2 regions of the Streptomyces sp. TM32 genome follow, and region 2 is predicted to be linked to the other one. Evidence: riboswitches for the same ligand, from Rfam matches in the RefSeq annotation. Region 2 holds a riboswitch; the other holds the start of a gene.

Region 1 (3,201 bases), on a different contig from region 2:
CCATGGCGCTGGGCCGGGACGACCGCCCGGTGGTGGCCGAGCGGGACGCGAAGTCCATCTCGGTCGAGGACACCTTCGAGGTCGATCTGACCGACCGGGCGCGGGTCCGCAGCGAGGTGCTGCGGCTGGCCGACCGCTGCGTACAGCGGCTGCGGGCGGCCGGGCGCTCCGGGCGCACGGTGGTGATCAAGGTGCGGAACTACGACTTCTCGACGCTGACCCGCTCCGACACGCTGCGGGGGCCCACCGACGACCCTGCGGTGATACGGGAGGCCGCTGTACGGCTGCTGGAGACGGTGGACACCACCGGCGGCGTCCGCCTGCTGGGCGTGGGGGTCAGCGGGCTGGCCGACTTCACACAGGAGGATCTGTTCGCCCAGCTGGCGACGGAGCGGGAGGCGGCGGAGACCGCGAAGGCGGCGGTGGCGGAGGGTGGCGCGGCGCAGGTGCAGGAAGCCGGGGAGGAGCTGCCGAGACGCTGGCACCCGGGCCTGGATGTGGTGCACGACGAGTACGGTGCCGGCTGGGTGCAGGGGAGCGGTGTGGGGAGGGTGACCATCCGCTTCGAAACGCCGTGGTCCGCACCGGGAAGGGTGCGGACCTTTGCTGTCGAGGACCCGGCGCTGCGGCCGGGGGAGCCCCTGCCGCTGGTGGGCGGGGCGCCGGCGGAGGCTCAGTCGTCCGAGCCGGCGATCTTGCCGAACTCGCTGTCGCCGGAACCGGGTGAGGACACCGGATCGGTGGGGGAGGAGATATCCAAGCGGTAGTGGTGGTAGAGCTGGAGCTCTTGCTCGGGGGAGAGATGGCGGCCCACGCCGAAGTCCGGCGCGTCCTTGATCAGCTTGCGGTCGTAGGGAATGTGCAGGCCCTCACCGACCATTTTGCTGGGCTCGAGGGGGACGAACGCGTCCCGGCTGAAAAGTCCGGTGCGCACGGCTGCCCACTCCGGTTCCCCCGTCGCGTCGTCGAGATAGACCTCGTCGATCGTGCCTATTTTGGCGCCGTTCCGGTCGAACGCTTTGCGGCCGATCAGGCTCCGGGGATCGATATCGGTTTGCACGGCCCCTCCAATTGGTCGCAACTGCCCTGTGACAACTACCAAACGGCACATTTCATGCCCCGGCCACTCGAAGGATCCTTCGAGTGGCGCGCTGGTAGGCTGGCGAATGGCCGTAGACCCCGTGCGGGAGAGTCCTTGTCGTTCGCGACCAGGGCGCCGAAGGAGCAAATCCTCCCCGGAATCTCTCAGGCACACGTACCGCATGGACGAGGTCACTCTGGAAAGCAGGGCGGGCCGCGGAAGGCACAGCTCCGGGACCCCTCCTCACCGACGGTGAAAGCCGGGCCGCCTCGCGCGGGCCGGTGAAGCTCTCAGGTTGAGATGACAGAGGGGGAGGCCGTCCGGGCACCCGCGCCGTGGTGCCCCTCGTAGGTCGCACCGACCAGGAGGCCCCCGCAGATGACCACCAACCGCATCTCCTTGACCGAGCTGGAAAGCGGCACCCCCTTCGCGCGCCGGCACATCGGTCCCGACCACGAGGCGCAGGCGAAGATGCTCGCGCACGTCGGATTCGGTTCGCTGGACGAACTGACCGCCACCGCCGTACCCGACGTGATCAAGAGCGCGGAGGCGCTCGGCCTGCCGCAGGCCCGTACCGAGGCCGAGGTCCTGGCGGAGCTGCGCGGCCTCGCGGACCGTAACCAGGTGCTGTCGTCCATGATCGGACTCGGCTACTACGGCACGTTCACCCCGACGGTGATCCTGCGGAACGTCATGGAGAACCCGGCCTGGTACACCGCGTACACGCCCTACCAGCCGGAGATCTCGCAGGGCCGCCTGGAGGCGCTGCTGAACTTCCAGACCATGGTCGCCGAGCTGACCGGGCTGCCCACCTCCGGCGCCTCCCTCCTGGACGAGGGCACCGCCGCGGCCGAGGCCATGGCGCTGTCCCGCAGGGTCGGCAAGGTCAAGCAGGGCGTCTTCCTGGTCGACGCCGACTGTCTGCCGCAGACGGTCGCCGTGATCGAGACCCGGGCCGAGCCGACCGGCGTGGAGGTCGTGGTCGCGGACCTGAGCGAGGGGATCCCCGCCGAGGTCGCCGAGCGCGGCGTCTTCGGCGTGCTGCTCCAGTACCCCGGCGCCTCCGGCGCGGTCCGCGACCCGCGTGCCCTGATCGAGCAGGCCCACCAGCTGGGCGCGATCGTCACCGTCGCCGCCGATCTGCTGGCCCTGACGCTGCTGGCTTCGCCCGGCGAGCTCGGCGCGGACATCGCGGTCGGCACCACCCAGCGCTTCGGCGTCCCGATGGGCTTCGGCGGCCCGCACGCCGGCTTCATGGCCGTACGTGACCAGTTCGCCCGCAGCCTGCCCGGCCGCCTCGTGGGCGTCTCCGTCGACGCCGACGGCAGCAAAGCCTACCGCCTCGCACTGCAGACCCGTGAGCAGCACATCCGCCGCGAGAAGGCCACCAGCAACATCTGCACCGCGCAGGTGCTGCTCGCCGTCATGGCCGGGATGTACGCCGTCTATCACGGCCCTGAGGGCCTGCGGACCATCGCCCGGCGCACCCATCGCTACGCGGCGATCCTCGCCGAGGGTCTGCGGGCCGGCGGTGTGGAGATCGTGCACGGTGCGTACTTCGACACGCTGACCGCGCGGGTGCCCGGCCGGGCGGCCGAGGTCGTCGCCGCCGCCCGGGAGGCCGGGGTCAACCTCCGGCAGATCGACGCCGACCTGGTCGGCATCGCCTGCGACGAGACCACCGGTCGCGCCGAGCTCGCCGGTGTCTGGGGTGCCTTCGGCGTGCAGGGCGACATCGAGCAGCTGGACGCGGCCGTCGCCGACGCGCTGCCGCAGACGCTGCTGCGCGGCGACGATTACCTCACCCACCCGGTGTTCCACCGGTACCGCTCCGAGACCGCGATGCTGCGCTACCTGCGCACCCTCGCCGACAAGGACTACGCGCTGGACCGCGGCATGATCCCGCTCGGTTCCTGCACGATGAAGCTGAACGCCACCACGGAGATGGAGCCGGTCACCTGGCCCGCCTTCGGCCAGCTGCACCCGTTCGCGCCCGCCGACCAGGCCGCGGGCTACCTCACGCTCATCCAGGAGCTGGAGGAGCGGCTGGCCGTCGTCACCGGCTACGACAAGGTCTCCCTCCAGCCGAACGCCGGATCGCAGGGCGAGCTGGCGGGCCT
Region 2 (3,201 bases):
GCGGCCTCGGCGCCGAACAGGGCCTTGATGCGGTCGATGGCGATCTGCTCGACGACATCGACGTGCTCACAGCCGCCGTAGTAGCGGCGGCCGGGGTAGCCCTCGGCGTACTTGTTGGTGAGGACGGAGCCCTGGGCCTCCATGACGGCGACGGGGGCGAAGTTCTCCGACGCGATCATTTCGAGGGTGGACTGCTGGCGGTGGAGTTCGGCGTCGACGGCGGCGGCGACATCGGGGTCGAGCTCATGGAGGGAGCTGTTCAGAAGCGACATGAGTCTTTCCTGGGGAGTCAGGGGCGCGATGGGGATCTCCCGGACGGAGGCCGGGGGAGCTTCCACTCGGCGGTGGCGGACGGGGAGCCGGCGGCTCAGCCCTGGATGAACGCGGCGTACTCGTCGGCCGAGAGCAGCTCGGCCGGCTCACCACTGGTCTTCACCTTGAACAGCCAACCGCCCTCGAACGGGGCGGAGTTCACCAGCGAGGGGTCGTTGACGACGTCCTCGTTGATCTCGGTGATCTCCCCGTCGACGGGCGAGTAGAGATCGCTGACCGACTTGGTCGACTCCAGCTCGCCGCAGGTCTCACCCGCCGCGACCGTGGTACCGACCTCGGGGAGCTGCACGTAGACGACGTCGCCGAGCGCGTTGGCCGCGTGCTCGGTGATGCCGACCGTCGAGACGCCTTCCTCGGCGCCCGACAGCCACTCGTGCTCCTTGCTGTAGCGCAGCTGCTGGGGGTTGCTCATGGCTCGATTCTCCTGTACGCGAGGGTGTGGTCGTGAAGCGGGTCGCCCCTGGCGGAGCCAAGGGAAGGGATCTTGCACAGTGCGACGCACGGGTGCGCGCCGCGGGCGGCTCCCGGCGGGAGCGGCCCGCTACTTCTGCCGCTTGTAGAAGGGCAGCGCGCTGACCTCGTACGGCTCATGGCTTCCACGGATGTCCACGTGGACACCCTCGGTGCCCGGGGTGGCGTAGGCCGCGTCGACATAGGCGATGGCGATCGGCTTGCCCAGGGTGGGGGAGGGCGCCCCGGAGGTGACCTCGCCGATGACCGTGCCGTCGGCCGTGACGACCGGGTAGCCCGCGCGCGGGACCCGGCGGCCCTCGGCGAGCAGACCGACCAGCTTGCGCGGCGGGTTCGTCTCGGCGCGCTCGGCGGCCGCCGCCAGCGCGGCGCGGCCGACGAAGTCACCGTTGTTGGTGGTCTTCTCGAACTTCACGACCCGGCCCAGGCCCGCGTCGAACGGCGTGGTCGCGGTGGTGAGCTCGTGCCCGTACAGCGGCATGCCCGCCTCCAGGCGCAGGGTGTCGCGGCAGGACAGACCGCAGGGCACCAGCCCGGCGTCCTTGCCGGCCGCGGACAGCGCCTCCCACAGGGCCACCGCGTCCGCCGGCCGGACGAACAGCTCGAAGCCGTCCTCGCCGGTGTAGCCGGTACGGGCGATCAGCGCCTCGACGCCGGCGACCGTGCCGGGCAGACCCGCGTAGTACTTCAGGCCGTCCAGATCCGCGTCGGTCAGCGCCTTGAGGATGCCGGGGGACTCCGGACCCTGCACCGCGAGCAGCGCGTAGGCGTCGCGGTCGTCGCGGATCGCGGCGTCGAAACCGCCCGCCCGCGCGCTCAGCGCGTCCAGCACCACCTGGGCGTTGGAGGCGTTGGCGACCACCATGTACTCCTGGTCGGCCAGGCGGTAGACGATCAGGTCGTCGAGGATGCCGCCGTCCTTCTCGCAGATCATGGTGTAGCGGGCGCGGCCGGTCTTCACGCCGCCGATGTTGCCGACCAGCGCGTAGTCGAGGAGATCGGCGGCCTGCGGGCCGGTGACGGTGATCTCGCCCATGTGGGAGAGGTCGAAAAGGCCGGCGCGGGTGCGGACGGCGACATGCTCGTCGCGCTCGCTGCTGTAGCGCAGCGGCATGTCCCAGCCGGCGAAGTCGGTCATGGTCGCGCCGAGCGCCCGATGGGTGGCATCCAAGGCAGTACGGCGGGGGGCATCAGTCATGGTTCTGGGCTCCCAGGCATGGGTGAGAGGACGTTCTCCCCATCTGTCATCGGAACCTGAGAGGTTCACCGGGATCCCGCGAACGGACCCGGTTTGCACCTTGGGTGGAGCCACCCCGTCAACCGGGCGGTGACTCGCTTTTCAGATCTGCCTCGCCCGTGCGGTATAGGGGCCTGAGAGATTCAAGGGAGGACTTGCTCCTTCGGCGCCCCGCCATGGCGGCCGGGGACTCTCCCGCGCGGGTTCAAGCGGCCGGTATGGAGTTGGCGGTGCACAAGTGAGACGCGGTGTGCACGTGGCGGCCACATCATTGCACGGGATCGCCCGATACAGCAGCCCTGGTGGGCGGCCCGCCCATGACGTGGGCGGATCGGGCAACCGTCTTGATGGGCATTACCTTTTCTTGACACTCTGCGGGTACGGGACGGACTCGAACCGGAACAGAACCGGACGGGGAGGGTGATCACGGTGCACGGAGAAGCGGCATACGGTGCCACTTCAGAGGTCGTGCCCACTGAGGCCGTGCGTCCCGGCCGCGTGCCGGGAGCGGCCGCCGCGGTGTCCCGCGGCGGCCGTCCGCGGCGCACGGTCCTGCGGCCCGGCCGCCGCGCCGGGGTCGTGGATCTGCGGGGTGCGGGGCGGGCGCGCGGCGTGGTCGAGCTGCGGTTCCCGGCCGGTGATCTGGTGGTGGTCTCCGGGCTGCCGGGCAGCGGCAAGAGCACCCTGATGCACCGCGTGGTGCCGCCGCTGGACCGGCGCGGCGCCCTGGTGCACCGCATCGATTCGCAGGACGTCCGCGAGCGCTGGGAGCGCGGCCGGCTGCGCCGGCTGCCCTACGCCCTCTACCGCCCGCTGGTCCGGGCCGCCCACTATCTGGCGCTGCGCCGTGCGCTGCGCTCCGGCGACAGCGTGGTGGTGCACGACTGCGGGACGCTGGCGTGGGTGCGCGGCTGGCTCGCCCGCTCCGCGGTGCGCGGCGGCCGCGGGTTGCATCTGGTGCTGCTCGACGTGCCGCCGGAGGTGGCGCTGTCCGGCCAGGAGTCGCGGGGGCGCGGGGTGTCGGGCTACGCCTTCGCGCGTCATCGCGGGGCGGTGGGCCGGCTGGTCGGCGCGGCGGAGGCGGACCGGCTGCCGTACGGGGTCGGCTCGGCGGTCCTGCTCGACCGGCGGGCGGCGAATACCCTGGAGACGATCGGCTT

Evidence for each region. A riboswitch is a leader RNA that binds a small molecule or an ion and turns the genes downstream of it on or off. The one in region 2 is predicted to bind glycine.
Region 1: linked by a shared signal. The riboswitch ahead of gcvP (aminomethyl-transferring glycine dehydrogenase) and the one ahead of gcvT (glycine cleavage system aminomethyltransferase GcvT) in region 2 are both predicted to bind glycine.

What each region holds. Positions count from the first base shown of each region.
Region 1 covers NZ_SDIG01000132.1:6,279-9,479, reverse strand. The annotation lists gene EST92_RS23970 (DNA polymerase IV) at 1-767, shown strand, start outside; gene EST92_RS23965 (PRC-barrel domain-containing protein) at 674-1,060, opposite strand; glycine riboswitch at 1,175-1,271, shown strand; gene gcvP (aminomethyl-transferring glycine dehydrogenase) at 1,460-3,201, shown strand, end outside.
Region 2 covers NZ_SDIG01000140.1:4,834-8,034, forward strand. The annotation lists gene glyA (serine hydroxymethyltransferase) at 1-272, opposite strand, end outside; gene gcvH (glycine cleavage system protein GcvH) at 368-745, opposite strand; gene gcvT (glycine cleavage system aminomethyltransferase GcvT) at 875-2,002, opposite strand; glycine riboswitch at 2,154-2,249, opposite strand; gene EST92_RS24600 (AAA family ATPase) at 2,525-3,201, shown strand, end outside.